DNA from 4 places in the Bifidobacterium sp. KRGSERBCFTRI genome. Region 3 is predicted to be linked to each of the others. Evidence: riboswitches for the same ligand, from Rfam matches in the RefSeq annotation. Region 3 holds a riboswitch; each other region holds the start of a gene.

Region 1 (7,787 bases), 1.3 Mb from region 3:
GCCGATCTGTGAGGCAATCTGGAAGCCGACCATGTAGAGCGTCGCGGAGAGCTTCGGATTGAAGTGGAGCGTGAAGTAGCGGAACGCCGGCAGGCAGAACAGCGGAACTTCAATGGCGTGGAACATTTTGACGATCGAGATGGACACCGGATCGTGGAAGATGCCGCACAGCCCGATGCGAAGGAACATCACCGTGGATCCGAGCAGCAACGCGTTGCGCACACCTACCTTGCGCATGATGATCGGCACGACGCCCATCATCGCGGATTCGCAGAACACCTGCACCGAGTTGAGCGTGCCGTAGACGGCGTTGCCGGTGGCCTCATTCGGGAAGAGCGAGGCGTAGTAGGTGGGGAACATCTGCTGGTCGAATACGGTGTAGAACGTGTTGGTGAGCAGCATGAACACGATGAGCACCCACAGCGTGGGCATCTTGAGCACGCCGAGCATGTCTTTGATGGTCGGGTTAGTTGGCGCGGCATTCGGATCGGCGGCTTCCTTGAGCGCTTCGCGCTGCTCGGCCGGATACCAGGTGAGGTACACGATGAGCATGCCCACGCCGAATGCGGAGCCGAGCCAGAAGTTGATCATCGGGTTGATGTTGAACACGAAGCCGGCGACAAGCGCCACAATGGCATAGCCGAAGGAACCCCATGCGCGGGATTGGCCGTACTCGAAGTTGAAACGGCGGCTGTACCGTTCGGTCACGGCCTCGATGAGCGAGCAGCCTGCCATGAAGCCCGCGGAGAGAACGACGGAGCCCACGAGTGCGGCGGCCATCATGTTCGTCCTCATCAGCGGCGCGTACACGAACTGCACGAAGGGTCCGACGAGTGCGGCGATCGCCGAGATGACGAGCACAAGACGGCGCTTGAGTCCGAGATTGTCCTGGATGAGGCCGTACCCGAACATGAGGATGAGCGTGGCCAGCGAGTTGATCGAATAGATCGTGCCCACTTCCGCGCCGTTGAGTCCCATCGAGTTGAGCCAGCGCTGGAAGAACGACCACCAGATGCCCCAGGAGCAGAAGAACAGGAAGATGCCGGTTGAGCTTTGCAGGTAGGAGGGGTTCCTCCACACCTTCGTGGTTGTTGCCATGATGTGAACCTCGTTGTCTGAGCCTAAGCTGCGTTGTATATGACGGCTCCCGCGCATTGCTCCGGTCTGTGCACCGTGTGTCCGTGTTGTGCGCAGGAGGGGGCAGGCCTCGATGGGTCTGCTAGGGGAGCACCATTCGCGTCGTCTGTGTCAGTTGTGGTGTTCCATATGTTCTCAGAATAGAGTGTAAATCGATTGACATCAAACGATTGACTTCTTCTCCATAAAACCACCATATTTCCTGAAGCCTTAATGTCAATCGTTTGACGAATTCTTTGCTGCCGCAGTGACCATGCGTCACGCGGTCGTCGGCGTGTCGCGCACCGATCCCTTCTCGATCAGCGTGCAGTGCACCTTCACCGGCGATGGCGTGTCAAGCAGAGGCATCACCGCGGTCGTATGGGGCCAATCGCCTTCATTGAGCGGGCGGTTCTCGATCATCGACACGAGCTTGTTCGCGGCCCAGTAGCCCATCTCGTAGTGGGGCAGTTCGATGGTGGTGAGTTGCGGCTCGAGTGTCTCGGCAAATACGCGATGGTTGTCCACGCCGACCACCGAGATGTCGCGTCCGACGGCCAGTCCATGTCGTGCCGCCGTCTCGTATACATACCAGGCGCGTGCGTCGTTGAAGCAGAAGAATCCGTTGGGCTGCTCGGTGTCGAATAACGCTTCCACGGCACGTAGTGCCGGCCCGTTGTTGAGCACGTCGCATTGCAGTCGTTCGTCGAAGCCCCTGCCGTGGTCCATCAGGGCCTGTCGGTAACCGGCGAGCCTGCCGGTCTGTGCCACCATGGGTTCGGCGCATCCCACATACGCTATGCGGGAGCATCCGGCTTCGATGAGTCTGGTGGTGGCGTCATAGCCGATGCGGAACTCGTCCGGTTCGATGGACGGGAAGCGATTGGTCTCCTCTGCGGCGTCGACGAGCACCAGAGGGAACTTGGCGAGTGATTTGGGCACCGTCATCACGCGGTTCGACATCGCGGAATACAGGAAGCCATCCACACCGTAGCGTTTCAGAGCGCGGATCTCGCTTTCCAGGGCCTGTTCGGTGTCTCCGTTCACGGTGAGGAGCATGTAGCCAAGCGAGCTCAAGGCGTCCTGTGCACCTTGGATCATACCGCCCGCATATGGCGTGGTGGCCACTTCGACGCTGATGAACCCGATCATATACGTCCGGTTGGTGCGTAGGGAGCGGGCCAGCACATTGGGCTGGTACCCCATTCGCTCTGCGGTTTCGCGTATGCGGTTCGCAAGCTGCGGATTGATGCGCCCCGAATCACGCCCATTGAGCACGAGCGAGACCGAGGAGACGGAGACTCCGGCCGCTTGTGCGATTTCCTTCATCGTCGTCATGATTCCACCTTATACGTCCTATGCCGAATATGCACATGACATACCGACGGCACACCCACATATTCCGTGCCGCTTACCGCTTGGTGAGTATCTCGTCCACGAGCTGCTGCTTTTCGCTGATCTGCCCTGAGAAGCCCGGGCGAATGTCGAGCTTGAGCGTCACGCCGGTGCGGTATCCCTGTTCGGCGAGTTTCACCGTGGCGTCGCGCACCGCTTTGAGCACATCGTCAAGGTTTCCCTCGATGTTCGTGAACATGGCGTTCGTCTCGTTCGGCAATCCGGATTCGCGGATCACCTCCACCGCTTCCGCCACGTATTCGCTCAGCTCGGCGCCGACACCGCTGGGGGCGATCGCCACTGCCGCCACCGTGTTGATGATCGGTTTGCCGTGCTCGTCCACGGGCACTTCCTGCCGCACCGCATTGCGATCAGGGCTGTTCATGTGTCTTCTCCTTTGTCGCAGGCGTGCGACCGGGCATGTCTGTTCATCGCTCAGCCACACAGCTATGGAATTTCAGATTGCCTTCTGCTCAGTGCATCGCCCAGGCATGGTCCATCGGACCGTGACCTTTGCCGAGGTTAAGATTCGCGCGCAGAGCTCCGCTCAGGTATGCCTTGGCGTCGCGTACGGCGTCTTCGAGGTCCTCGCCTTGGGCGAGATACGAGGCAATTGCGGACGACAGCGTGCAGCCGGTGCCGTGCGTGTTGTCGTTGGCGATGCGTTCCCCCTCGAACCACGTGACGGCACCGGTCGGGAATGCGAGCACGTCGTCGGCGTCCTTCACGCCATGGCCGCCTTTGACCAGCACGCAGGTGCCATAGTCCTTGGCGAGTTGGACGGCCGCGGTCTCCATGTCGGCCTGGTTGCCGATCGGCATCTGGGCCAGCACCTGTGCCTCAGGAATATTCGGGGTGATCACCGTGGCAATCGGGAAGAGACTGCTGATTTCCTCGGCGATTGTGTCGTCCGCGGCAAGACTCGACCCACTTGTGGCCACCATGACCGGGTCGACCACGATGTTCGTGGCCTGGTGGTCCCTGAGTTTGCGGGCGACGGTTTTCACAGATTCAACGCCCACGATGACGCCGATCTTCACGGCGGTGGGTCGAATATCGTCGAAAACCGAATCGATCTGGGCGCCCACGATGCTGGGGTCCACGGCGGCGATGGCCTGCACGCCGGTCGTGTTCTGCGCCGTGATGCCCGCCACCACGCATTCGCCGAATACATCATTGGCGAGCATCGTCTTGAGGTCGGCGGGAATGCCGGCACCGCCGGAGGAGTCGGTTGTGGCGATCGTGAGCACGGCCGGCAGCTTGGTTGCAGCAGGCTTGCGTCCGGTGTACCGGGGCTTCTCGTCGCCGCGAATGGCGGTCCAGTCATCGACCAGACGGCGAGTGGCCTGCTCCGGGTCGGTGGCGCCGGCAATGGCGGATACGACGAACCAGCCGTCGGCCTTCGTCTTGGCGAGCATGGGAATGTCGTCGGCTTTCACGCCACCGCCCACGATGAGCGGATACTTGCTCATCGTGCGCATTTCGTCGATGGAGGAGACGTTCAGCGTGGTGATATCGCCATTTTCGTCGACGATCATGCTCTCGGGCTTCGTGGCCGTCATGTGCAGTGGGCCGGCTCCTATGTAGTCGATGGTGCCTTCGGGCAGATGGTTGGCTTCGCGCACTTCGTCGACGGTTTTCGCCGACAGTCCAATGATCGCGTCAGGTCCAAGCAGCTTTCGTGCCACCACTGGATCGAGGTCGTCCTGACCTATGTGCACCCCGTCGACCTTGATGCCCTTGGCACGGGCCTCGAGCGCGGCATCGACCCGGTCGTCGACCACAAAGGCCACCGAGTGCTCCACGTGATGGCCTGCGATCTCTTCGGCGATGTCGTTCGCCAGGGAGACGATCTCGGCGACATCCTGGGTTTTGGCGCGCAGCTGGATGAAACTGGCGCCTCCGTCGAGGGCCTTGGCCACGACGTCGAGAATCGGCCGGTTGCCGCAATCGTCGGGGCCGACCACGAAATAGAAGCGCAGGTCGAAACGGTCGCGCATGGATGGGTATGGGAACGAGTTCATTGTGTCACCTGATTCGTTTGTTGTGTGCCGGCATGCCGTGCCATGGCAGATTCTAGGCCAAATAGAGCGGTGCGGAGGCGATTTCCTCCGGCGTAACGTTCCACAGAGCGTCGAGGAACGCGGTTTGGAACGATCCCGGCCCATGCGATGCTCGTTCGGCGGCTCCGGAAGATACGTTGTAGAGCATCGAGGCGGCCAGTGATGCCACCAGTGGATCGGCCACTGCAAGATAGGTGGCCGTGACACCCCCAAGCGAGCACCCGGCACCGGTGATCTTCGTCATCATCGCGCTTCCACCGGGAAGTCGGTAGACGAGTCGTCCGTCGGTGACGAGATCGACCTCGCCGGAGACCGCGACGGCCCCCGTGTGGGTGGGGGAGTGGAGCGCCAGATACGCCGCCAGATCGGTGGCCGCGGTGATGGCGGCATCCACACTGTCGGCGGCCTCCACGCCTGCGGGCCCATTGTGCTCATCCGTTCCGGCTGCATCGCCCAGTTGCCACATGTCGTGCAACACCAGTGCCTCCGATGCGTTGGCGCGGATGACGGTGGGAGGGTAATCCTTGAACCCCTTGAGGATCTCGGTGCGCGCGACGCCAACGCCGGCTGCCACCGGGTCGAGCACCCACTTGCAGCCATGGCGGCTCAGATGCTCCGAGATCTCCTGCAGTGCATCGCGGTAGAACGGCAGCAGCGTGCCCACGTTGATGTATGTGGCACCGCACGAAGAGGCCAACGAGGTCACATCGTTGGGAAGGAAGCTCATGGCGGCGGTGCCCCCCGCGGCGAGCTGCGCATTGGCCACCAGATTAATGGTGACGAAATTGGTGAATGACTGCGCAAGCGGGGTCTGCTCGCGAACATTCTGCGCCGCCTGGCGTATACGCTCACGAATGGGGTCGTCTGGTGCGACCTCGTGTAGATTGGATGTGTCGGAATTCGGCGTGGTCGACGCTGTGGTCATCTGTACTCCCTACTCTGGTGCTAGCCAACAGGTTCGAAGGGTTAGGCGCGAAGCCACTCTCAGCTCTATCAGCTCCCCTGACATGTGTATTCCAAACGTATTGAACACTCTCGACGCCTGCTGTGCTCATGCGTGTCATCACCCCACATGGGCACCGGAACGGGCTCCCTGCGTGTCAGCCGCCAACGGTAGGGTGAAGCCTTGTATAAGACCCCAAACCGTTCAAACCAGAAGGTGCATTGTGGCTAATTCCAAAATCGATGAAGTTGTCTCCCTCGCCAAGCGTCGCGGCTTCGTGTTCCCGGCCGGCGAGATCTACGGTGGCACCCGCTCTGCGTGGGACTACGGGCCGCTCGGCGTGGCGCTCAAAGACAACATCAAGCGCGAATGGTGGCGCTCGATGGTCGTCACCCGACCAGATGTCGTGGGCGTCGACACGTCGATCATCCTGCCGTCCGAGGTGTGGGTCGCCTCCGGCCACGTGTCGGTGTTCAACGATCCACTTATCGAATGCCTCACCTGCCACAAGCGTCATCGCGCCGACAAGCTCGAGGAGTCGTATGCCGAGAAGCACAACGACCAGCTGCCCCCGAATGGCCTCAAGGACATCGTGTGCCCGGACTGCGGCACCCGCGGCAATTGGACCGAACCCCGTGACTTCAACATGATGCTGCGTACGCACCTCGGTCCTGTGGAAGATGAGAACAGCCTCCATTATCTGCGACCGGAGACGGCACAGGGCATCTTCGTGGACTTCAAGAACGTGATGACCTCGTCGCGCTCCAAGCCGCCGTTCGGCATCGCCAACACCGGCAAGAGCTTCCGCAACGAGATCACGCCAGGCAACTTCATCTTCCGTACCCGCGAGTTCGAGCAGATGGAGATGGAGTTCTTCGTTGAGCCGGGCACCGATGAGGACTGGCATCAGTACTGGATCAACGCCCGCACACAGTGGTACATCGACCTCGGTGTGAACCCCGAGAATCTGCGCCATTACGAGCATCCGAAGGAAAAGCTCGCACACTATTCGAAGCGCACCGTCGACATCGAATACCGCTTCGGCTTCCAGGGCTCCGATTGGGGTGAGCTCGAGGGCGTGGCCAACCGTACCGATTTCGATCTCGGCGCCCATGCCAAGCATTCCGGCGAGGACCTGAGCTACTTCAACCAGGCCACCGGCGAGAAGTACATTCCGTACGTCATCGAGCCTGCAGCCGGTCTGTCGCGTTCGCTCATGGCCTTCCTTGTGGATGCCTACGACGTTGACGAGGCCCCGAACACCAAGGGCGGCGTAGACAAGCGCACGGTGCTGCGTCTCGACCCGCGTCTCGCTCCCGTCAAGGCCGCGGTGCTACCGTTGAGCAAGAAGCCGGAACTGCAGTCGGTGGCCCAGGACCTCGCGCAGGATCTGCGTCTCAATGACTGGATGATCGACTACGACGAATCCGGTGCGATCGGCCGCCGCTATCGTCGACAGGACGAGATCGGCACCCCGCTGTGCATCACCGTCGACTTCGACACTCTTGATGACCAGGCCGTGACGATTCGCGAGCGTGACACGATGCAGCAGGAGCGCGTGGCGCTCACCCAGGTTGCCGACTACGTGGCCAAGCGCATCAACGACAAACGTACACGTGTGCCGCTCAAACCGGTGTCGATGGGTGGCGCCGAATGGCCCGAGACCGTGCATATCGCCGAGGCCGGCGGTTTGTACTGATCTGCCATGCATCAATCGCCTGCGCCCCGTATGCCTGAGATTGCGGGACGCAGGCGATTTTGCGTACGAGGCGAGCGTGCGAATAATTCATACGATACTCTGTACAATTCGGACACATGAACGAGGGGATATGAGCGAGCAGGAGACGATACTGAACACATCCCGGCAACGCGAGGCAAGCCCAGATGCCAAGGATTGCGCAGATGCCGGTGCACGGCTTGAACCGGTTTTGGCCGGTCCGTTGGCACCGATCAGGCTCGGCGATGTCATGGTGAACACTCCGGTCATGCTCTCCCCGATGGCAGGTGTGACGAACTGGCCGTTCCGTGTGCTGTGCGAGGAATATGGGCCCGACGGCCTTTACGTGGCCGAGATGGTCACTGCACGCGCGCTGGTCGAGCGCAATCCGAAGGCGCTCAGGTTGTGCAGGTTCGCACCGAGCGAGCGCATCAGATCGCTGCAGCTGTATGGCGTGAACCCGTCGATTATGGAACAAGCGGCGCGGTTCCTGGTGGACAACGGCATGATGGATCATCTCGATCTCAATTTCGGGTGCCCGGTTCCCAAAGTC
Region 2 (7,787 bases), 820 kb from region 3:
TGGCGTGACGCGAGTCGGGGTAGGCGAAGCTCACATTGCGGAATTCGATTTCGCCTTCCTCGCCCGGCTTGCCCGCGTCCTGCGTGCCGTCGGTGACCATCGGCTCGGTGTCGATGACTTCGAGCACGCGCTGCGCGGACACGTCGGCGCGCGGCCAGAGCACGAACACCATGCTCAGCAGCAGGAAGCTCATGATGACCTGGATGGAGTAGCTGGAGAACACCACCATGTTGGAGAAGGTGGTGAGCTTGTCGACGGCTTCGGCAGCGTCGATGAGGTACGCGCCGATCCAGTAGACGGCGAGCATCAGGCCGTTCATGATGGTGTTCATCAACGGCATCATGATGGCCATGGCACGGTTGGTGAACAGCTGGGTTTCGGTGAGTTCCTTGTTGGCTTCGGTGAACTTGGCTTCCTGATAGTCCTCGGCGTTGTACGCGCGCACCACGCGCAGGCCGGTGAGGTTCTCGCGCGCCACGAGGTTGATGTTGTCGGTCAGGCGCTGCATGGCCTTGAACTTCGGCATGACGAAGTGCATGAGCACGGCGATGACCACCAGCAGGATGGCCACGGCGATGCCGGTTGCGAGCGTCCAATCGAAGCCCTTTCCTGCGATCTTGCACACGGCCCACACGGCCATGATCGGCGCTTTGACGATCATCATGAGGCCCATGGTGATGAACATCTGGATCTGCGTGATGTCGTTCGTGGAGCGGGTGATGAGCGACGCGGTGGAGAAACGGTTCATTTCCGCCGGTCCGAAGCTTTCCACCTTGTTGAATTCAAGCGAACGCAGGCGCTGGCTGAACGAGGCGCCCACGCGCGCGGCGATGAAGCCGGTGACGACGGCGCAGGCCGCCGATCCGAGCGAGACGAGCAGCATTTTGCCGCCGGCCACCCAGATGTCGTGCATTTCGCTGCCGGGGGTTTCGACGAGCTGCGTGATGTCGGCCATGTAGTCCGGCAGGGTCAGGTCAAGCCAGATCTGACCGACGATGCTGACCAGCGCGACGAGCATCTGACCGATCTCCGCTTTGGAGAGGTATCGTACGATGCGAAGCATGCTTGGTTCCTTCTCTTGTTTTGTGTTTTGCTTGTTTTCTTACGATTAGTTTTTGCGATTTTTCGCGGTTTTTGCGATTACTGGATTGCGATTACTTACACTGTGAATTATTTACAGCGTAAGATACTACGCGTCTTCCTGTGCGTTTCCTGAGAACGCGGCTTTGACCTCGTCCGCCGTGGGGCGCGGTTTGCCGGGCATGCACAGCGACATGTACGTGGTGAATTCCTCGGTGAGCTCAACGAATTCGCGCGCGCGTCGCTCCCCCATTTGCGAGAAGATCCAGCAGATCGCCTCGCGCATGCTTTCGCGCTGACGTTCGGCGCGCTCCCTGCCGGCTTCGGTAAGGTTCACGTGCACCACACGGCGATCGTCAGGGTCGGATTCGCGCGTGATCTGGCCTTTTTTCTCCAGTGCGGACAACAGTGCAGACACGCGTCCGGTGGTGGTTTTCATTGAAGAGGCGAGCTGCGATGGCGTCAGCGGGCCTTTCCTATAGAGTTCCTGCACGGCGAAGGGTTCGCCCTTCGCGCCTTTCACCATCTCCTGCTGCATGCGCGAGCGTTTGTCCCATGTGTTGGTCGCCAATTCGTGGAACAGTTCCTCTTCAAAGCCCACGCGGCACCTCCTTCCGTCGCAATCGCCGTCATAATATCTTACAGTGTAAACATTTTACAGTGTAAGTTATTCCCAGGGCGATTTTGCAGCGAGCAAGCTACAGAAGGCACGAAAAAGGCCGCGGCCCGAATCGCGATTATTGTGCGGAATCGGGCGCGGCCAATCGTACGTATTGCGCGGAATTCAGCCGCGACGGGCGTCGACGGAGGCGTTCAGCATCGCCAGCTCATCCTGCGTGAGCGTCAGTTCGGTGGCGGCGAAGGAATCGTTGATTTCCTGCGGATTGCGGGCGCTGGGGATGGTGAACAACCGCTCGTAGCGGCTCAGTTCCCAGGCGAGCACCACGCGCTGGTAGGAGCAGCCGTGGTTGCCGGCGACCGTGCGGAACGGGTCGTACGCGCGCTGGTCGAACGCGTCGAGGAAGCCGCCGAGGGGGCTCCAGCACACGAACGCGAGTCCAAGTTCCGCGCAGTGCTCCATCGTATGCTCAGGGTCGGGGTGCGAGGGCGAGAACTGGTTCTGCACGGCGATCAGCTTGTCGCCGAGAATCTCGCGGGCGATGTCGATCTGCGCGTTGTCCACGCGGGAAATGCCCGCGTACCGGATCACGCCCTCGTTAAGCAGCTGCTTCAGCGCGCCGACCTGGTCCTCATAAGCCACTTCCGGGTCCGGTCCGTGCGAATACAACAGGTCGAGCGTATCGACGCCCAAGTGCAGCGCGGATTCCTTGGCGTCACGAATCATGGTTTCGGGGCGCGAATCCGCCATCCACCCGTATTGACTGCCCGCCGCCTGCAAATGCTGGCGTTCCCCGCCAGGCCGACGACTGCAGCCCTCGGAATCCCGCCCCTGAGTGTCCGATTCTGGCGAATCGGACACAGGAGCAACAAAAGCGGGGATCTCCATGGTGCGTCGATAGCCAGTTTTCGTGGCGACCAGCACTTCATCTCGGGGGCCATTCCACGAAGCGAGCGCATCACGCACCAACTTTTCGCCGTACCCCAAATCTTTCGCAGTGCCAGTGCCAGGCTCGCTCGGCAGATAATACGACCAAGCCGTATCCAAATAGCGAACACCCGCGTCCAAACCGGCATGAATCGTACGAATCGCAGTATCGCGATCCGGACGCCCCTCAATCGCCAAAGCCATCGTTCCCATGCCGAGCCGAGGAATCGTAAATCCTGCCAACTCACCGTTCATCATCATCTTCCCCTTCCTTGCAAGCACGCAGCCGATTCGCACATGTTCACATCAAGACTAACCCAACGTGAACCGGCGCAAGCTTGTCGGGCGCCTGCGCGAAGATAAAGGCACAACCGAACGGGAGCCGAAAGGCTGAGAGGGAGCTCATACAGCTTCGACCGAGGACTTGATGCGGGTAATGCCGCCGTAAGGAGACGGGTTGTTCGCGCCGCAAGGCGTATCTCATCTTCCGTTCGCGATAACCGAATATCGCGTGATTAGGGTCACGGAGGGGCGCACCACCTCATAGGGTACGGTTCCTTCGGCGACCCTTTTTTCGTACCAACCGTGAATGTCCGATTCACCGGAAGCAGACGCTCGGAAGCCCACAAAGCAGTTCTGAACGTCCGTTTCGGCGGGAACGGCACTCGTGGGGCCTGACATACAGAAGGGAACCGAAATGATCATCAACGGCAAGGAAGAGGACGTCGCCACGCCGATCACCGTGGCCGAACTAGTGGAGCAGCGCGGTCTGCGCGCCGACCGCGTGGCCGTGGAGCTCAACGGCGAGATCGTGCCGCGCGCCCAGCGTGCGCAGACGCAGCTCAAGGGCACCGACACGTTGGAAATCGTCACGTTCGTGCAGGGCGGCTGAGCACAGCAGCGAAACAAACCATACGAACGGAAACGAGAATACGAGAACAACCATGACTTTTGAACCATCCGCATCGCAGGCGCAGATCGACGCCCGCCAGCACGCTTTCGACAACCAGCCCGACCCGGCCACCTTGGTCAGCCGCGAGGAGATCCGCGCAGCCCTGCTCGACCGTCACACGGCCGCCACACAGGACAAGCTCGACGCGGCGCACGTGGCCATCTGCGGCTGCGGCGGCCTCGGCTCCACCATCGCGGTGGCGCTGACCCGCATCGGCGTCGGCCACCTGCACTTGATCGACTTCGACCGCGTGGATATGACGAACCTGAATCGCCAGCAGTATTTCCTGAAGGACCTCGGCCAGTACAAGACGGAGGCGCTGCGCAGCAATCTGCGCCAAATCAACCCGTTCACGGACATCACCATCGACACCGTCAAGGTGACCGACGAGAACGTGCCGACGCTGTTCGAAAACGAGGACATCATCTGCGAGGCGTTCGACGTGCCGGAAAACAAGACGATGCTCGTCAACGCGGTGCTGGAGAATCTGCCGGGCAAGAAGCTCGTCAGCGCGTCCGGCATGGCCGGCTTCCGCAGCTCCAACCTGGTGAGCACGCGTCGCGTTTCGAAGAACTTCTACTTCTGTGGCGATGGCGAGACGGCTCCGGTACCGGGTGCCGGCCTGATGGCGCCGCGCGTGGGCGTGGTCGCCTGCCACGAAGCGAACATGATCACGCGACTGATCCTCGGCGAGGAAGACGCCTGACGCACTGCTACGTTACTCCACTGCCGTAATCGAAATTTTTATTGCGATTACAAACGCACGTTGCACACAACACAACAGCGACGCAACGGCAACACAACAGCAGCACAGCAATCGCAACAACAACAAACACCCCAACGAAAGGAACCGACGATGAGCACCGAAAACACCATCACCACCGCAGCCGCCGACGTCGCGGCCGCACCGAACGCCACGCTCGACGAGCTGGTCGGCACCACCACGAACACGGCGATCCTGCCGGAGCCGGACGCTCATGCGTACGACGAGATCGCCACCGGCGACGCCGACCCGCTGATCCTCGGCGGGCACAAGTTCACGAGCCGTTTCATCCTCGGTTCCGGCCGTTACGACCTGAACCTCATCAAGGCGACCATCGAGAACGCGGGCACGCAGATCGTCACCATGGCGCTGCGCCGCTGCCGCACCACCGAAAACAACCTGCTCGACTACATTCCGAAGGGCATCACCATGCTGCCGAACACGTCCGGCGCACGCAATGCAGAGGAAGCGGTGCGTATTGCCCGTCTCGCGCGCGAAGTGTGCCAGACGGACTTCGTGAAGGTGGAGATCGAGCATGAGGCGAAGTATCTGCTGCCCGACAATGAGGAAACCATCAAAGCCACGAAACAGCTGGCAAAAGAAGGCTTCGTGGTCATGCCGTACATGTTCCCCGATCCGATTGCGGCGAAGCGTCTTGAAGACGCAGGTGCGGCTTGCGTGATGCCGCTTGGCGCGATGATCGGCTCGAATAAGGGTCTGCGTGCACGCGATTTCATTGAAGTGATTATCAAGAATTCCAATGTTCCGGTGATTATCGACGCTGGTATTGGCCGTCCGAGCCAGGCTGCGGAAGCCATGGAAATGGGCGCGGACGCGGTGATGGCATACACGGCCATCGCTTCCGCCGGCAATATTCCGCTGATGGCACGCGCGTTCAAGAAGGCGATCGAAGCTGGTCGTGAAGCGTATTTGTCTGGCTTGGGCAAGGTTACGGAAGATCATGCCGTGCCGTCCAGCCCAACGAACGAGGCCGACTACATCGGCTGATTCGCGTCGGTTTCGTACGATTCGTGCACTAACGTTTCGCACTGTTTTATTGCGATTACACGACGAGGGTCGGTGGAGACGCACATTTTCGCAAGGTTTCCACCGACCCTCTTTCGTCAGATGCGCGGCACGTAGCGCAACACGCGCATGCCACGCATACCGCAGCGACAGGCAATACGTCTACTTCCCTAGAGCCGCCTTCAGGTCGCGGTTCTGGAACCGCTCGTGCAGCAGGCAGTAGCCACCGAACACGACAAACCAGACCAGGCCGGCGACTGCGGAACCGAGCGTGTCGGAAGACAGGAACAACGTGACATACACGACCACGTAGAACGCGACCGCAATCCAATCGCACACCTGCCAGGCCGGCATCACGAAGCCGTCCGGCAGAAAGTCGGCGCTTTGACGGTAGCGGCGGTGAGCAAGCATCGTCAGAATGTAAATGAAGATCACGACGGCGCTGGCGGCCGAGGCGAACAGCACGAACGCGCCGGAAACGCCCGGAATCGCGTTGATCAGCGGGGAGAACAGGATCATGCAGCCGGACACGATAATCGCCTTCGCCGGAACCTTGCGGTCCGACACTTCGCCGAGACGCTGCATGGCGGGCGATTCGGAATCCTGCGCGAGCTGGTACAGATGGCGTCCAGCCGAGTAGATCAGCGAGTTAAGCGCTGACGCGGCTGCGGTGATCACCACGAAGAACACGAGCGCGGCAGCCCAGTCGAGGCCCGCGTACTTAAACACCATGATGAACGGGGAGCCGAACGAGCCGTCCGCGTTCTGGTGGAAGTTGCGCCACGGCACGATCGCCATGATGGCCACGAGCGCGCCCACGTAGAAGATGAGGATGCGCATGATCAGCTCGTTGACGGCTTTCGGCAGCACTTTGCGCGGGTTCTGGGTTTCGGACACGGTCACACCCACGAATTCGATGAGCTGGTAGGCGAAGAACACCATCTGGAAGCTCATGAAGAAGTTCATCCAGCCGTTCGGCGCGAGCTGGAAGCCGTCGGCAATGTTCGTAAGGCTCACAGTGGCACCGGAAACCGTGCCGTCCACGCCTTCGATATGCGTGGCCGGGTAGCTGAAACCGAGGAACAGCATCACCACGGCGGTGACAATCAGACCCACAATCAGCGTGATTTTGATCATGGAGAACCAGAATTCCGCCTCGCCGAACACTTTCACGGCAATGAGATTGATGCCGGTGAGCGCCACAAGGAAGCACAGTTCGATAAGCCATTTCCACGCGTTGAGGTCAATGCCGAACGTGCCGAAGAACGTGACGAAATAGGTGCTGACGGCCGTGATTTCGGTCATGCCGGTCAGGATGAGCACAATCCAGTACGTCCAGCCGGCGAATTTGCCCCACGCGCGGCCGAGGTAGCGGGTGATGAAGTTGATGAAGGTGTGCTGGCTTGGGTCGCTGTACATCATTTCGCCGATGGCGCGCATGAGCAGGAACATGATGAGGCCCACGCCGATGTACACGAAGATGATGCTTGGTCCGGTCAGCGCAATCGATTTGCCGGAGCCGAGGAACAGGCCAGTGCCGATGGTTCCGCCGATGGCGATGAATTGGACATGGCGATTTTTCAGGCCGCGTTCCATGTCGTTGTCTTTGTCGAGGCTTTCGACGGATTTGATATGCGATTGTGTGCTTTGCGCGTTCTGCGTTGCGTCAGACGCGTCGGCAGCTTGCGTGTTTGTGCCGGCCTTCCCGGTATTCGTATTCCCTAAAGTCATAATGGTCACACCCTACCGCGGGAACCGCCCAATGCGCCCGCTTTTGTCTGACAGATGACGCTTGCCGGCTCTGTTGGGAGGAACAGAAGCCGGCATGATGAAGAATGAGCGGGCTAGGCGGTCAGCTCGTCGAGTTTGGCGCGGAGGTCTTCGTTTTCGCGCTGCACCTCGTCGATGCGGCGGGCCTGCTGTCCGATGATGCTGATGGCGGTTTCGGAGTCGAGCCCACCGGCAGGCTACTGCCGTACAGGTGACCCGCGCCGGACGCAAGCGTCAGCTCGGACGTGCCGTGGTAAACCGGCAGGTTCACGGAAATCTTCGGAATACGGATGGCCCCCATCACGCCATCGCCGGAGTCGAGCAGGCTTTGATATTCCGTGTCTTTGGCGCTGGCGGAGTCGCTGGAGTTGTCTGAGCCGTCGGCGCTGGCGTTGTTGGCTGCATTCTGCGGATCGTCATACAGTTCGGCGAGCGGATCCTTCGCCTCGCCAATCACCGGCTGCCCCGACTTGGCAAGTCGCTTGTTGTACTCCCTGGCCGCGGCGAACGCCTCATCGGCCTGCGGGTATGGCCAGCCCGCCACGCGCTTTTCGGAACGCGCCGACGTGCTCGCCAGCTCGCGCGCCGAACGGTATTGCAACACTCTCGGAAACATGCCAATGCCGAGCGCGGTAAGAATCAGCACCGCC
Region 3 (7,787 bases):
CGAGCACGGCAGAATCACCGGTGAGGATTGCGCACAGCACATGCCGCAACACGACCATCATTCCCCCAGTGTGACCACGTTCGCCCAGCTCGATACCCTGGCCCGACATGTCAACACCGAGCATGCCGGAATAATCGGGGCGGCACCAACCGCTGTGGTGTTCGATGACGTATCGTTCCGCTATGAGCGGGAATCGGCGGATGTGCTCAGCCATATGAATCTACGGATTCCACGCGGATGCCTGACGGCCATCATGGGTCCGAACGGATCCGGGAAGACCACTTTCGCGCGTCTGCTGTGCGCGCTCGACAAACCGCGCGGCGGCCGAATCGTGGTGGAGGGCATCGACGTGACGCAAGCGAGACGACGCGAGCGCAGACGCTTGCGTCGAGTGCTCGGATTTGTGATGCAGCATCCCGAACGCCAGCTATTTGCCGAAACGGTGGCCGACGATGTGGCGTTCGGTCCAACCAACCAGGGTTTGGATGCGGCACAGGTGCGTGAACGCGTCGATTGGGCTTTGGACCTCGTCGGCGTGTCTGACCTACGCGGCAGGAATCCGTTCGAACTGTCAGGCGGCCAGCAGAGGCTGGTCGCCATCGCCGGAATCATCGCCTGCGATCCGTCGGTGCTGGTGCTGGACGAACCATGTGCAGGGCTCGACACCTCGGCGAGCAGACACATCGAGCGCCTGATGGAGAATCTTCGCCACAGAGGGGTCACCGTCATTCTCATTTGCCATGACCCCGATCAGGTGGACCGTTTGGCCGATCAGGTTATCCTGTTCGGCAATGAGCAACAGGGACGGGCTCACGCAGATAGCGGCGGCGAGGTCCAGCGTGAGGTACTCTCCCCCACCGACACGGGTTACTCCTGGGTGTCCGGCCTCGACCCACGCGTGAAGATCGTATGCATCCTCACGGTGATGTGTGCGGCTTTCGCCATGAACACCTGGGCCCAGTTGGCTGTGGGTGTGCTGCTGACGGCTGCTCTCTGGGGCGCCAGTCGTGTCGGCTTCACCAGGCTATTGCGTTCGGTGCGTGGCTTCCTTGTCCTGTTCGCGGTCATGGGTGCCCTCAACATCGGTGTCGTTCATACCGGTGATGTGTTGGTAAGGATCGGTCCCCTGCCGATCACGACCGGCGGCGTGTCCGTCGCCATCATCTACACGACGCGCTTTGCCATCGTGTTGATATTAGGTGCTCTCCTGCTTGAGACCACGACCCCCACCCGTCTGACGGCGGCGTTCTCTTCGTTGCTCTCACCGCTGCGGCGACTGCATTGGCATACGCAGGAGACGGCATTGGTGCTGTCGTTGGCCCTGCGGTTCGTGCCCACGTTGGCCCAGGAGGCACTCTCCATTCGAGATGCGCAGGCGATTCGTGGCGGTTCCATAGAATCGGGTTCCCTGCCACAACGGGTCAACGCGATGTGCGCGACCATCATACCGGTATTCGCCGGCGCCATACGCCATGCCAACAACCTGTCGTTGGCCCTGCAGGCACGCTCCTTCGAAGAGGGGCGCCCCCGCTCCACCTGGCATGCCATGCACATACGCGGCCGTGACATCGTGTTCATGACGCTCACCGTGACGACGTTGGCGGCCATAATCGCCATGAATGTGTTCACCATATGAATTGTAGTTACGCTCAAAACGAATACTCATGCAAAATATTCACAACGACACCCGTCATGTACGATGACACAATCACCGCGCACGGCGGCGCCGACGAATGAGGTTGACGCGAATAGCATTGAGCGCCGTTCCGTCCACGTCGAATGTATGACGCACGGTTCGTCCCACAAGGACCCAATGCCGTAGGCGACGCACATGAGTCGTGACCACCCGCCGCATGGCGGGTGGTTTTTTATTTCCGCACTCCTCTCCACTGCCGCCTTGTTCTCATAGAGCACGATGCTGCATGTCCATTGTTTGGGGCCATTAAGATGAAACGCAGGAGAATATGCCCACCACAAGTACAGAAACGAGGAAGTCATGGCATTGCAGGATGGCGAACATACCATCGCACTGAACAACGAGGTACTCATGCCCGAAATCGGCTTCGGCGTATGGCACGCCGAAGAAGGCCCAGAGACGGTGAACGCCGTCAAGGCCGCGCTGGCCAACAACTACCGTCTCATCGACACGGCGGCGTTCTACAAGAACGAGAAGTCGGTGGGAGAGGCCATCGCCTCGTCCGACGTGCCACGTGACCAGATCTTCGTCACCACGAAGGTGTGGAACGACGACATTCGCGCCGGCAAGACGAAGGAGGCCTTCGACAAGAGCCTCAAGCTCCTCGATCTCGATTATCTCGACCTCTACCTGCTGCACTGGCCGGTCGAAGGCTGGCAGCAGGCATGGAAGGAACTGGAGACGCTCTACCGCGACGGCCGCGTCAAGGCCATTGGCGTATGCAACTTCGAGCAGGATCAGCTCGAAGAGCTGCTGGATCTCGCCGAGATCAAGCCTGCCGTCAACCAGATCGAGTCCAACCCGCTCTTCGCCAATCAGGATCTCATCGACTTCTGCCACAGCAAGGGCATTGCGGTCGAGGCATGGCATCCGATGGGAGGTCGGGGCAGTGATTTGTTCGAAAACGAGACGCTGCGCGATATCGGCGACAAATACGGCAAGTCCCCTGCCCAGGTGATGATTCGCTGGCACATGCAGCGTGAGGTGATTCCGCTGCCGAAGTCGGTGCATGAAACCCGCATCGTGCAGAACATCCACGTATTCGACTTCGAACTGGGCGAGAACGACATGGCCCGGATCAACGCGATGGACACCGGCGAACGTCAGGGTGCCGATCCCCATCACGTCGACTTCTGATCGCCACTGATTGCCTGCGCTGGGGTTGGTCGCCCACGGGACGGGGAGTGTTGAGGAACGTAAAGGGCGCTTGCGATCCAGTGACGAGACACTCCCCGTCCCGTGGGCGCCCAACCCCAGCGCATATCTCACACGCGTATTCCGACTGTCTTCGTATTCAGCCCAACCTCGCGATCGGCACGCATTGACCCAACGCTCCTGTACGATGGAGCGGTCTGTTACGCACGGAATCTGTAAGACAACCGGGTTTCCAAAGGTAGGAACAAGAATATGGCATTGACGAAGAAGCAGGTCAGGCAGCTGCGCGCGATGGCGAACCAGCTCAAGCCGCTCGTACAGATCGGCAAAGGCGATCTGAGCGACAACGTGATCAAGCAGGCGGACGAGACGATCGAGAAACGCGAGCTCATCAAAGTGCAGGTGCTCGACGGCTCGGGCATAGACGCCAAGGAGGCCGCACAGGGACTCGCCGATCGCATGGGGGCCGAGGTAGTCCAGGTGATCGGCAACCGTGCCGTGCTCTACCGTCGTTCACATCGCGACGACATCGAGCACATCCAGCTTGTGCGCGAATAGAACGAATGCAAAGCCTTTACGGATGAAAACGCCCGGCCCACATGAGCCGGGCGTTTTCATTGGCACATCAATCGCGTGCGGCGAAGCGCGGAGCATCCGCAAATCTGCACGCCGATACCGGATCAGCGTGAGGTGAGGCCCTCCCACTGCGGTTTCCAGGTCATCTGGCGCTCATAGGCGCTCGCCCAGAACATGTACTCGTATTCGACACCACGCACGAACGAATCCACCAGTCCACGCCGGCGCTCCTCGCCCACGCCGGCAACGCGGCGTTCGATCTGCGCGAGCAGCCATACGGAGCTCTGCCAGAACTCGTCGGTCTTGTACATGTCGATCCACTGCCGGCATGGATTGTGCTCGAGTCCCTGTGCGAAATCACGTGCCAGTCGCTCGCCATAGTCGGCGTACACCCACGCGCAGGGCAGCACGGACACCAGGATGTCGAGCAGATCGCCCGAATACGCGGTGGTGAGCATGTTCGTCGTGTAGGCGCGCGCGAATGCGGACTGCTGGCCGTGCAGCACCTTCTCCTCGGTCAGGCCGAATGATGCCAGATAATCGCGATGCAGTGAGGTCTCCACATGCAGGATCGCGTCCTGAACACTCGCCATCCATGCCATCACCTCACGGTCGTCGGTCTTCGTCACGGCGAGCGCATGCACCTTCGCATAGGCGCCGAGGTAGAGCTCGTCCTGCATCAGGTAGAATGCGAACTTCGAACGGTCAAGGGTTCCAGCGCCGAGTTCCTGTATGAATGGCTGCCTGTAGCCCTCTTCCCATACCGGATCGGCGGCCTGGCGCATGCGCGACGCGAACGGTGGCAGGTCGGTTCTGGTGATGGTGGTCGGCATGGATTTCGCCATATGATGTCTCCCTACGTAGGTGTTAGCCAACAGGTTCAAAGGGTCACGCTGTCGCGTTCTCAACTCGTCTGAGTCCCCCCGCATCTTCGTATTGTCACATGGTCGGCAGACGAAGCGCCATGTCGTCTCCGTGCAGGTCCCTGCATGTTCGCCGATGGACATCGTGCGTTTGGCCGCGTATCCATGGCCGGCCTACACTGTCGGTATGAGATTCATCGGTAATTTGATCTGGCTTGTTCTGGGTGGTCTGGAGATCGCCTTCGCCTGGTTCGTGGTCGGCCTCGTGCTTTGTGTGACGATCGTGGGCATCCCGTTGGGTGTGCAGTCGTTCAAGATGGCCCAGCTCACGCTCACCCCATTCGGCCAACACGTCGTCTATGGCGGTTCGGTGGGTTCGCTGCTGCTCAACATCGTATGGGTGGTGCTGGTCGGCTGGTGGATGGCGCTTGGGTATCTCATTGCCGGTGTGCTGAATTGCATCACGGTGATTGGCGTGCCTTTCGGCATTCAGTCATTCAAGATGTGCAAGCTTGCCCTGTGGCCTTTCGGCACCACCATTGACTAGTCCCGCATAAGGTGGCGGTGGCCGGCGACCTTGGTTCTCAAGGTCTCCGGCCACCGTCATTGCGTATATTCGCCAGCATCAGTAGCCGTGCGAGTGCAGGTACTTGTCATCGAATCCGAAATAATGCCCCAGCTCGTGGAGCACGGTCTTGCGAATCTGTTCGACCATCTGCGCATGCGTGGCGCAGATGCGTTCATGGGGGCCCTTGAAGATCGTGATGCGGTCCGGCAGCACGCCGGCGTATCCGGTGGTACGCTGGGTGATCGGCGTGCCTTGGTAGAGGCCGAGCAGCTCCCCGTCTCCGTGGGTCATGCTGACGTATTCTTTGTCCGTCGGCTCGTCGGCCACGGTGATTGCAATGTTGGAAAGCGCTTTTTTAAACCGTTCTGGAACGGAGCGGACCGCCTCGGTGACGGTCCGCTCGAATTCAGGTTCGCTCATATGCATGTCGACGCCTTCTCAATTAGTCACGGCCGAGCGGATTGACACCCTCATTGGCTGGTGACGTCTCGTTGTCGAACATCAGCGCATGCAAATGGTTGTCGAGGTAATCAGCTTCCTGATGCGCCTCGGTGTCCTCCTTCGGCGTGTGGGGTTCCATGGGCATCTCCATGCGACGCACCATGCCGCGATCCTCGTAGAAACCGTAGTCGCAATCCGTGTCGGTGTACAGGAAGTAGTGTTCCACATTGTTTACTTTGAACTCATTGAGCATCCAGTCGAACAGATGCTGGCCTATGCCCTGGCCGCGCATGTCCTCGCGCACAATGAAGAGCACGATCTCGCCGTCATAGGCATGGCCGTCCTTCTTCGCCTGCTTGATCATCTGCCGGTCGGCTTTCTCGGCGTTGAGCATGTTCTTCAACGCCTGATGAGCTGACTTGTTGAAGAAAAGCGGGCCCATGATCTTCATGACGCTGCGATGATGCTGGTTGATTCCCTTGCGGGTCTCCTGGGCGTCGATGCGACCCAGAACGGCGCCGACCACCTCACCATCGCGTACAGCCACTTCTGCGGTGGTTGTGCGTGCCAGGCAGTATTCGAGATCTATCTGGGCGAGCTTCATTTGCAGATCCTCATCCATCTGCGGATCCTGCTTGTGCCACGTCTCGCACAACATCTTCGTTAACGCTGGGTAATCGGTGCGCTGCAACGTCCTGTAACTGATCGAATCATTCATAACCCCAAGTGTATCCCACAGCCGCATGAGGTCATTGGCTTCAACCTATTGGCGTATGCGCCGTGACTGACGCCCCTTGTGTTCCTCCACGAGTTCCCTCATACGCTTGAGCAGGCCGACGAGCACGCCATTCTCCAAGCATTCGGCGAGGTACCCGTCGGAACGGCGTTCGCGGTACACAATCATGGTGATCAGTGCGCTCACCAATTCCATGTCCAACGAACGCATATTCAAGATCTTCGGATCCACATCGGCATCGAGCCCATAACGGCGCAGCGTCTTGGTGAAGTCAGCGGAACATCGGGTGAGCACGGAATCGATGAAGCCGAGCATAATCGGCTCATATACCACGTATGGCACGCTGCTCATCACACCTGGCATCGTCATGAACTCGGTGTGATAGAGGTCGCCGGTGTCGCTTTCAAGGGGCTGAATGTACGCGGTGAGCCATTCATAGGTATCCCTGGAATCCTCATGTTCGCGCATCACGTCGAGCATATTGGCGTAATGCCCGAACTGGCCGCCTGTCCCATGCTCACCCTCGCGCATCGACACACCATGTTCGACGTCGAGGTCTATGGCGAACCGGAACTGCTGGGCCAACTGCAGGATTGTGGCCACCTCATGCCGACATACGTGCAGACTTTGTGCCTGCTCGCATGAGCACATCATGCGCGACAGCAAATTATGACGCATAATGATGTCGACGGTGTGCATTTCGGTATCATCGGCCACCTCGGCATGGAAAATGCCGAACGGCACGAAATGCAACTCGCGTACATCACCATTCTCCCATAGCTGCTTGCCGCCCATCAACGATTCAAGGGAGACGAATCGAGCCAGTTCGGTGATCGGCTTGCCAAGTCTCATCGACCTGGCTATGAGACGCAGGCGCGCATGCGTACCGGTGAGCAGAAGCCTCTTGGTGGCATCGCTGATTTCGAGTTCCCGCCCGGCCTGTTCCATCTCATCGGCATCGGAGGCCGTGTGACGCATGGGATCCCGGTTCTCCTCGATCACCCGTCGCATGTCGGTGTTGAGAATTTCGGTCCCCGGCACACGATGCCATGCGGCGACAAGCCGCAATGCCTTGGAGTTCTCGTACAGCACGATGAAGTTGCGGCCGATCGCGGCCTGCCACCATTCGTCGAGCGCACAGTTCTCGGAATCAAGCAAGGCATCCTTCAGCACCTTCCAACTGGGCAGGTGGTCGATGTCGGTGTCGAAGAGCTTCGCAATGTTCGTCTTGAACGCCTCGGAATACATGACGCCGCCGGTGACGCCCGAAGACATGAGCGCCCTGAACGAGCGGTAGGTCAGCGGCACCGATTCGATGTCACATTGTTCGTACACAGTGCCAGGACCGTAGGCGATGAGTGGATCCTCCCCTCGTCTGGAACCGTCGAGGGTGGGGTACTCGCACAGCACGATGGCACCGCAGTTCTCGCATTGCTCGAGGATTCGCCCTCCCGGCAGCGTAACTCCGGTGTTGAATTCGCAGTCGTAGTTGTAATGCGCCAGCGATGACGACGGGATGAAGCCGAACATGTTCGGACCGGTGTGGCCGAGGCCATAGAGGTGCGCGCCGCAGATGCATTGCCGTCGGACCATGCCTACTCTCTTTCCACTCCCCTGTTCACATGTGCATTCCGTGTAAGCGTTACGAGAATTCCCAGAATGCACGTCCATCTGGACTTTATCCGACCCGAAGGGAGCTGTGCGTCGTAATATTTTAGAGGAACCGTCTAAGATGCCATTGATTGTCTGTTC
Region 4 (7,787 bases), 1.4 Mb from region 3:
AGTCAGGTGAGAATCCGAACGGATTCGTGGCGGCCTATTACTGCCAGATGCCCGACCGCACGCAGCGGGATGTCGTGCATATCCTCACCACGCACCCAGGTTGGACGCAGACCGCGCGAAGCCCTTGGCTGGTGGACATGGTCAAGCACGAGCTCTCGCACCGTTCGATCATGGTCTCCTGCGGCACCACCCAACCGACGATCGCGGCCGACCGCACCGAGGCGGTGACGAATTCCTATTCGGTGCTGTTTTTCGGGGCCGATCGCAACCGCATCGCCGACCAGCAGCAGGGCGTCGCCGAATACGCGATGGATGCGCACAGCGACCAGCTGGCCACAGCCATCCACGATGGCAATTGCGGGTGATGTGAGTCGGTTTCCGCTTGGCGACTATTGCACATCCTTGAATTCGATAGTCCAGTTCTTCGCGTCGTCGCCAAGCACATTGCGCACATACTGCTCTAGAATAGTCCACGCGCGAGCTTCGGCTTGGGCAAGCAACGCCGAATCGGTTTTCGCCTGCTTCAGCATGCTTTGCTGGGCCTTATCAAACATTTCCGTTTTCTCTTCGGCGGTAATCGAAGTGGCGAAACCAGTGCTCACCAGCGGTTTGCTGAACGACTTCTCATTTACGTCCGGATCATCCAACACGTGAGCTGGAGGCACGGTAATGATTACTTTATGACCGTTGGCATCTGGACTAATTGTTACTTTATCGGCATCAATACCGTACTTCACGATGCCACTGTATTCCATCCACATACGTTTGTAGCCATTATTGAAAAACCACGATCCCTCATGACTGAGCTTGGCCGTGTTGTGGTAATAACATTTTAATGTGGCCATCTGTGCGATATACGTGGCATTCGAGAAAGTTGGGATAGCTTCTTTCTTTTCCTCGCCGCACCCTACAGCAGAACATGCAAGCGTAGCAACACATAATGCGGCAATCGCACGTTTCATGGAACGATTATTCGTCAGCATGCGCGGTCTCCTTAGTGAGCTTTACGGTCTCGGCCTTCTGCAATTTGTATCCTTTTGCTTCCACGAGATCCTTGGTCAACGCATCCACAGTTTGTTCAAGATTGCTGGCAGCAATAGAAATAATGTCTCCGTTTGTCTTGGTTTCCTGTTGCGCATCCTGCTTGCAAAGCTTGATCACCTCATCAATTTCAACGGACGGATTGTTCTCGAAAAAGTCGAGGCTGCCGCTATCAACCACGACGTCCCCAATAGTCGGCTTCGGCAGAATCGGAGTGACGGTCTTCGCGGTATCGTCCACTTCGAACGTGATATCGCTCATCTTGACGCCAGCAGTCACCGTCGCCTCATATGCAACATGCCACTTGTCCTTACCAGCATTGTCTTTCTTTACAGCAACACCGCCATAATGGAATTTCGCGGTCGATAGATCGTCGATATTCACAGCCGCCTGCAACTGGCTTTCCACACTGATGGTAGATTCGGTCCTTGCATTGTCAAAAACAGGTTTAACGACACCGTTCCACACAAACAGGACAACTGCAACAGTGACAATTGCCGCAACAGCGCCAAACAACACCTTACGCAACTTTTTTGCACTGAGATCGCCGAACAACCTATCGCAAAGACCGCCCCGCCTCCTTCGACTCCCGTCATTTCTCGCCAACGCACATTCCTTTCACGGTTCTCTTCCGTCAACAATTCTATCCCCGCACGCAAATACATAGGGACGTCACAAACGTCTCAGGAAATAATACGGGGAAGCCCATCTCGTGGAATGATTATCGGAAATAATCCGATATTTGATGACGTTTCATCATAATGAAAATGCCCGCCATGTCTTCCTGCAAGGCAGGACAGCACACATACCACTTACTACTTCCACGCCGGCTTAAACATTCGGATGGGATACTCAAAAGAGCGTGGAAGAGGCGACCTGCTATTCAGCACACGAAATGCTGCAGCCGAACGTACAATGGTCGCCCCATGTCTTCGCTATTCGGCGATACCGTTTTTGGACTAAATCAGCCAATCGGTCACGTCCTTCTCGGAAACAGATTCCGAGAAACGGTGCCCGGTAAGCCATGTACCGCTGCCTGCCATTTTCTGGAGCGTGGATGCACTGTTGCCGATATCGGAGCTGGCGGAAGTGCAGAACGGAATGATCGTCTTACCTGCGAAATCGTTGGATTTGACGGAATCGTTCACCAGCCAAACAGGTGCCATCCACCAAATCGGGAAGCCCAGATACACAGTGCTGCCGGCACCGACCATGTCATGGACCGGAATCATTCGCGGCCGGCACGTTCCTTGACATAACCGACGAAGCGGTCGACCGCCTCAGGGGTGTCGTGGCGAAAGAACATGCTGGTCTTGGTGTCAAGGCCCGCGATGGTTGCCATCTCGCTGTCGGAGAGCCGGAAATCGAAAATGTTCAGGTTTTCTTCCATGCGCTCCTTGTGCGTGGACTTGGGCAGAGCAACGATGTCGCGCTGGGTGAGCCAACGCAGGATCACCTGCGCGACGGACTTGCCATGCGCCTCGCCGATCCTGGCCAGGGTGGGATTGGAGAACATGTTCTGCATGCCCTCCCCGAACGGAGCCCATGCTTCCTGAGCCACGCCCCGCTTGACCATGTTCTTGCGAGCTTCGATCTGCTGGTTGAGCGGATTAGTCTCGACCTGATCGACCATCGGGGCGATCTCATTGAAGGCGACCATATCGGCCAGACGATCCGGATAGAAGTTACTCACGCCGATGGCGCGGATCACGCCGTCCTTGTAGAGCTTTTCGAGTGCACGCCACGCGCCGTAGGTATCGGAAAACGGCTGGTGCAGTAACACCAGATCGAGATAGTCGGTGCCAAGCTTCTTCAAGGACACATCGACGGACCTCAGCGTGTTCTCATAGCCGTAATTGCTGATCCAGATCTTGGTAGTGAGGAACAGATCCTTACGATCGATACCGGAATCCTTGATTCCTTGGCCGACTTCGGCCTCGTTGAAGTACGACTGTGCGGTGTCGATATGGCGGTACCCGGTCTCGATGGCCTCGCGCACGCAGCGAGGAGCATCGTCCTTGCTGATCTGGAAGACGCCGTATCCGATCTTCGGAATCTCAATACCGTTGGCAAGTTTCACGTATTCCACTGTTTTTCCTTCCATAAATTCGTCGGTATTCAGTGCCGGCATGTATGCCGTTCTGACCCCCACGATAAAATCCGGTAGCTGCTACCGGTCAAATTACGGCACGCCGGTACTATCTACCGGTATTAATAACCGGAAATGTGACATGATAGGTACAAACAAAAAGAACAATGCGCCTCAAGCCCGACCCCATCCGGCGGCACCCGCCGAACGTCCTGCCGCGCAGCGTCCGAAAGGAGCCACGTATGGCAATCACGGCAGTGCCACTCCATAAGAACATGAAAACCTATACGATGAAGCAGGCCTGCAAACTAACCGGCATGAATTACGAAGCATTGAAGTTCTATTGCAATTCAGGACTCGTGCCCGGTCTCAAACGAGACCAGAACAACCGACGCGTCTTCGACGAGCGATGCATCGCATGGATCAACGGCCTGACATGCCTCAAACGCTGCGGTCTGGGCATCAAGGAGATGCGGCACTACACGCAACTCTGTCTTAAAGGTGAGTCATCGATACCGGAACGTCAGGAAATCCTTGCCGAAAAACGCGAGCATCTGGAGACGCAACTGGAGGAACTGCGTAAAGCCATCGCATACATCGATGAAAAACAGCGCTTCTACGCCGACGTGACTGCCGGCAGGACGGCATACTGCAGCAACGTCATCGACACGACGCAAAGCGACTGACTGCGTTCCGTAGGTGATTTTTGCGTTCCGTAGGCGGTCAGCTTCGAATCCGGACACGAGCAAACGCCTAATTCCAGGCATCTCGCCGATGCTTATCCGGCAGCAACCACCTACGGAAGCCCAAAATCACCTACGGAATCGCGCCTGTCAAGGGACGCAGATAGATTAACCACTGTTGTAAACATGCGGGGGTGCTTGATGTCCAAGTCCATCAAGCTGAGATAGGCATGAACGCCTGACCCTTTGAACCTGTTGGTTAGGACCAACGTAGGGAGCAGATCATGAGCGATGACCCATCCACCAATGACGCACTCGGCACATTGCGTGCCGCCATCAAACAAGCCGTCACGGACGTGCGCGGGCAGACACCATTGGCGCAGTCGTTCACCAATTTCGTAACCATCAATCTGGTGGCCAACGCGCAGCTCGCCGCGGGCGGCACCGCGGCCATGAGCTATCTGCCGGATGACGTGATCGCCACCGCCGAAATCGCAGGATCCAATTACATCAACGTGGGAACGTTGCTGCCGTTCTTCAAGAACGCGCTGCCCGAGATCGCGCGCAAGCTACATGAGAACGGCAAAACCTGGGTGCTCGATCCGGTCGCGGCCGGCATCGGCGAGACACGCACCGCCATCCTCGAATCGTTCCGTGACGTTCCGCCGACCATCGTGCGCGGCAACGCCAGCGAGATCATCGCGCTCGACGCGATGTGGGGACTCGCCGACGCCGACAGCACCACGCCCGCGACCCGTCCCGCCGGCGTGGAAGCCGTCGATGAGGTCGATGCCGCGGTCGACGCGGCCAAGCGTCTCGCCCGCCATCTGGCGAAGCGCTCCCCCGTTGGAGCAGGCGCGGTCGCGGTGTCCGGCGCGGTTGATCTGGTGACCGACGGCGAGCGCACGTTCCGCCTGCCCGGAGGCAGCGCGATGATGACGAAGATCACCGGCGCCGGCTGTTCGCTCGGCGGCGTGACCGCAACGTATCTTGCCGTGGCCGAGCCGCTGGTCGCCGCCCTTGCCGCGTCGCTGCTGTATGATCGTGCGTCCGAAATCGCCGAAGTCAAATCCGATGGCCCCGGTTCGTTCCAGGTGGCGCTGCTCGACGCGCTGTGGAACGTCACCGCCGACCAGGTGGCCGCGTCCGACATCATCGAAACCAACTGACCGCAACGTTCCGTGGATGGTTTCGCACCATCGCAATCGTATATACGGAATATATACGTTCAGTGCGGTGCGACGGAAAATAAACGGAAAATAACAAGACTTCTTCTGGAGCACTTACCCAAAGAACAACAAAGGGGAGACCAATGAATAATTATCCATTCGCCTCGATGCGCGACTGCTTTGATATGAGCGCGTATTTCGTGGTCGGTCCGCAGGATTGCAAGGGCCGGCCGGTGACGGATGTGGTGGATGACGCGTTGCGTGGGGGCGCGACGTTCATCCAATTGCGCGCCAAGAACGCGGATGCGAAGGATATCACCGAAATGGCCCGCGATATCGCGCAGGTCATCAAGAACAGCGGCAAGTCCGATTCCGTGGCGTTTGTGATCGACGACCGCGTGGATGTGGTGTGGCAGGCGCGCGACAAGGGCATCAAGGTGGATGGCGTGCATATCGGCCAGACCGATATGGAACCGCAGGAGGCTCGCGCGCTGCTCGGCGAGGATGCCATCGTGGGCCTGTCCGCCGAGACCGAAAGTCTGGTGAAGCTTATCAACGAGCTGCCGAGCGGCTGCATCGACTACATCGGCGCCGGCCCGCTACATGTGTCCACCACCAAGCCGGAGGCTTCCGTGGGCGGCAACGACGGTTCCGGGCACACGCTTGACGAGGAACAGATCAACGCGATTTGCGCGGCGAGCGAGTTCCCGGTAGTGGTCGGCGGCGGCGTACATGCCGACGATATGGAGATGCTGGCCCGTTCGAAGGCGGCCGGCTGGTTCGTGGTGTCCGCGATCGCCGGTGCCGACGATCCGGAAGCGGCCACCCGCGAAATGGTGACGCGCTGGAAGGCGGTGCGCGGCGACGCGAAGCACGGCTATGCGCCGCGTGTGAAGTAGTCCGTCGTACAGGAAATCGACAAGCCCGCTGAGATGAGCGAGAAGTTCCGCAAAGGTGGTTCTACACTGTATCAGTGAGCTCAGTGAAGATAATCAATGAATCAGTGAGCCTAATAAGGAGAGTTACCATGACCAGCACATTGCCACCGGTATTGAGCATCGCAGGATCGGATTCGTCCGGCGGTGCCGGCATTCAGGCGGATTTGAAGACCATGCTCGCCAACGGCGTGTTCGGCATGACCGCGATCGCGGCGCTGACCGCGCAGAACACCACCGGCGTGACGATGGTCACCAACACTCCCCCGGAAATGCTTGCGGCGCAGATCGACGCGGTGTTCGAAGACATTCCGCCGGTGGCGGTGAAGATTGGCATGGTGTCCAGCGCCGAGCTCATCACCGTGATCGCCGACCGTCTGACCGCGCACAACGCGAAGAACGTGGTGCTCGACCCGGTGATGGTGGCCACGTCCGGCGCGAAGCTCATCGAGGATGATGCCATCGCGGCGCTGACGTCCAAACTGTTCCCGCTGGCCACTGTGATCACGCCGAACATGCCGGAGACCCAGGTACTGTGCGACTTGGCCGTAGAGCAGGGTGCGGGCGCAATCGACTATGAGAACGGCGAATCCATCTCCACCGAGAACGACATGGTGACCGCAGGTCATCTGCTCGCCGGCCATTTCGGCTGCGCGGTGCTCGTCAAGGGCGGCCACGGCACGCATGACGCGAGTGACGTGCTTGTCGAGCCGGATGGCAAGATCACCTGGTTCCGTTCCCGTCGCATCAACAACCCGAACACGCACGGCACCGGCTGCACACTGTCTTCCGCCATCGCCAGCCATTTGGCTCTTGGCGAGGCGCTGCCGACGGCCGTCGACCATGCCAAGCTGTACCTGACCGGCGCTTTGGAAGCGCAGCTCGATCTTGGACATGGTTCCGGTCCGATGGACCACGCGTGGAAGTGGCGTTGAGCCAAGCCACGCGAACCACGGCAACCGTTGGAACAGTACAACAAGTAATCGCACGAAAACACACGAGACAACGCTGAGAAAGGTAATCATGACGCTCGATCGCAACGCAGAAAAGCAGGAAGTGCCCGTCAATCCGGAAACCGGCAAACCGTATATCAACACGCTTGCCGCAGTAGCCATCTCCCCCGCCGGCGCCAGCCCGGAGAAGTCCACGTACGTGGCGCAGGCCGTGGATGTGATCCGTGAATCCGGCCTGCCGAACGAGACGAACGCCATGTTCACCAACATCGAAGGAGACATCGACGATGTGCTCAAGGTGATCCGCGACGCTACCATGAAGCTCGCCGGCCAGGGATACCGCACCGACGTGGTGATCCGTCTCGACATCCGCCCCGGTTTCGAAGGACAGATCCACGCCAAGCAGGAACTGGTAAACGAGATTCTGTCGAAATAACCCCCTTTACAGTGGTGAAACGAAACCATTCCATGTAAAAAAGCGCGCTTTTTCTTGGCAAAAGCGCGCTTTTCGCGTTTATTTGGGTATAGTGTTGCGATTATGACGACAATGAAGGAAATCGCCGAACAAACGGGGGTATCCATCTCCACTGTATCCCTGGTGCTCAACGGACGCGACGAAGGCAGGGTAAATCCCGCGCTCGCCAAACTCGTACGCAACAAAGCGACCGAGCTCGGGTACAAGATCAATCCGTTGGCGCGAAGCCTGCGTACCAACAAAACCCGAATCCTCGGCTTCATCAGCGAGGAAGTTGCCACCACACCATACGCAGGCGGCATCATTCTGGGCGCGCAGGATGCGGCCAGTGCCTACGGCTACATGCTGTTCACAGTCAGCACCGACGGCAAGGCGAGCGAGGAGAACGAAATCGCCACGTTGAAACGATACGGCGTGGATGGATTCTTCTATTCGAAGATGT

Evidence for each region. A riboswitch is a leader RNA that binds a small molecule or an ion and turns the genes downstream of it on or off. The one in region 3 is predicted to bind thiamine pyrophosphate.
Region 1: another riboswitch for thiamine pyrophosphate. It lies ahead of OGI63_RS10775 (hydroxyethylthiazole kinase); the one in region 3 lies ahead of tenA (thiaminase II).
Region 2: another riboswitch for thiamine pyrophosphate. It lies ahead of thiS (sulfur carrier protein ThiS); the one in region 3 lies ahead of tenA (thiaminase II).
Region 4: another riboswitch for thiamine pyrophosphate. It lies ahead of OGI63_RS11460 (hydroxyethylthiazole kinase); the one in region 3 lies ahead of tenA (thiaminase II).

What each region holds. Positions count from the first base shown of each region.
Region 1 covers NZ_CP109653.1:2,486,299-2,494,085, reverse strand. Annotated here, with positions in the region: gene OGI63_RS10795 (MFS transporter) at 1-1,098, opposite strand, end outside; gene OGI63_RS10790 (LacI family DNA-binding transcriptional regulator) at 1,396-2,454, opposite strand; gene OGI63_RS10785 (MTH1187 family thiamine-binding protein) at 2,528-2,896, opposite strand; gene thiD (bifunctional hydroxymethylpyrimidine kinase/phosphomethylpyrimidine kinase) at 2,985-4,535, opposite strand; gene OGI63_RS10775 (hydroxyethylthiazole kinase) at 4,588-5,499, opposite strand; TPP riboswitch at 5,488-5,588, opposite strand; gene OGI63_RS10770 (glycine--tRNA ligase) at 5,741-7,216, shown strand; gene dusB (tRNA dihydrouridine synthase DusB) at 7,347-7,787, shown strand, end outside.
Region 2 covers NZ_CP109653.1:375,749-383,535, reverse strand. Annotated here, with positions in the region: gene OGI63_RS01550 (ABC transporter ATP-binding protein) at 1-1,063, opposite strand, end outside; gene OGI63_RS01545 (MarR family winged helix-turn-helix transcriptional regulator) at 1,190-1,681, opposite strand; gene OGI63_RS01540 (aldo/keto reductase) at 1,865-2,887, opposite strand; TPP riboswitch at 2,992-3,095, shown strand; gene thiS (sulfur carrier protein ThiS) at 3,324-3,518, shown strand; gene thiF (sulfur carrier protein ThiS adenylyltransferase ThiF) at 3,571-4,284, shown strand; gene OGI63_RS01525 (thiazole synthase) at 4,435-5,349, shown strand; gene OGI63_RS01520 (amino acid permease) at 5,530-7,098, opposite strand; partial or broken gene OGI63_RS01515 (class C sortase) at 7,322-7,787, opposite strand, start outside.
Region 3 covers NZ_CP109653.1:1,200,205-1,207,991, reverse strand. Annotated here, with positions in the region: gene OGI63_RS05075 (energy-coupling factor transporter ATPase) at 1-1,636, shown strand, start outside; gene OGI63_RS05070 (aldo/keto reductase) at 1,997-2,833, shown strand; gene yhbY (ribosome assembly RNA-binding protein YhbY) at 3,104-3,409, shown strand; gene tenA (thiaminase II) at 3,532-4,272, opposite strand; TPP riboswitch at 4,263-4,362, opposite strand; gene OGI63_RS05055 (YccF domain-containing protein) at 4,427-4,837, shown strand; gene OGI63_RS05050 (metallopeptidase family protein) at 4,916-5,284, opposite strand; gene OGI63_RS05045 (GNAT family N-acetyltransferase) at 5,301-6,017, opposite strand; gene OGI63_RS05040 (DUF6508 domain-containing protein) at 6,063-7,628, opposite strand.
Region 4 covers NZ_CP109653.1:2,641,381-2,649,167, forward strand. Annotated here, with positions in the region: gene OGI63_RS11430 (hypothetical protein) at 1-365, shown strand, start outside; gene OGI63_RS11435 (DUF4230 domain-containing protein) at 390-983, opposite strand; gene OGI63_RS11440 (DUF4230 domain-containing protein) at 970-1,647, opposite strand; gene OGI63_RS11445 (flavodoxin) at 2,001-2,273, opposite strand; gene OGI63_RS11450 (aldo/keto reductase) at 2,270-3,145, opposite strand; gene OGI63_RS11455 (MerR family transcriptional regulator) at 3,373-3,816, shown strand; TPP riboswitch at 3,994-4,107, shown strand; gene OGI63_RS11460 (hydroxyethylthiazole kinase) at 4,098-4,982, shown strand; partial or broken gene OGI63_RS11465 (thiamine phosphate synthase) at 5,126-5,875, shown strand; gene thiD (bifunctional hydroxymethylpyrimidine kinase/phosphomethylpyrimidine kinase) at 6,010-6,852, shown strand; gene OGI63_RS11475 (MTH1187 family thiamine-binding protein) at 6,941-7,306, shown strand; partial or broken gene OGI63_RS11480 (LacI family DNA-binding transcriptional regulator) at 7,409-7,787, shown strand, end outside.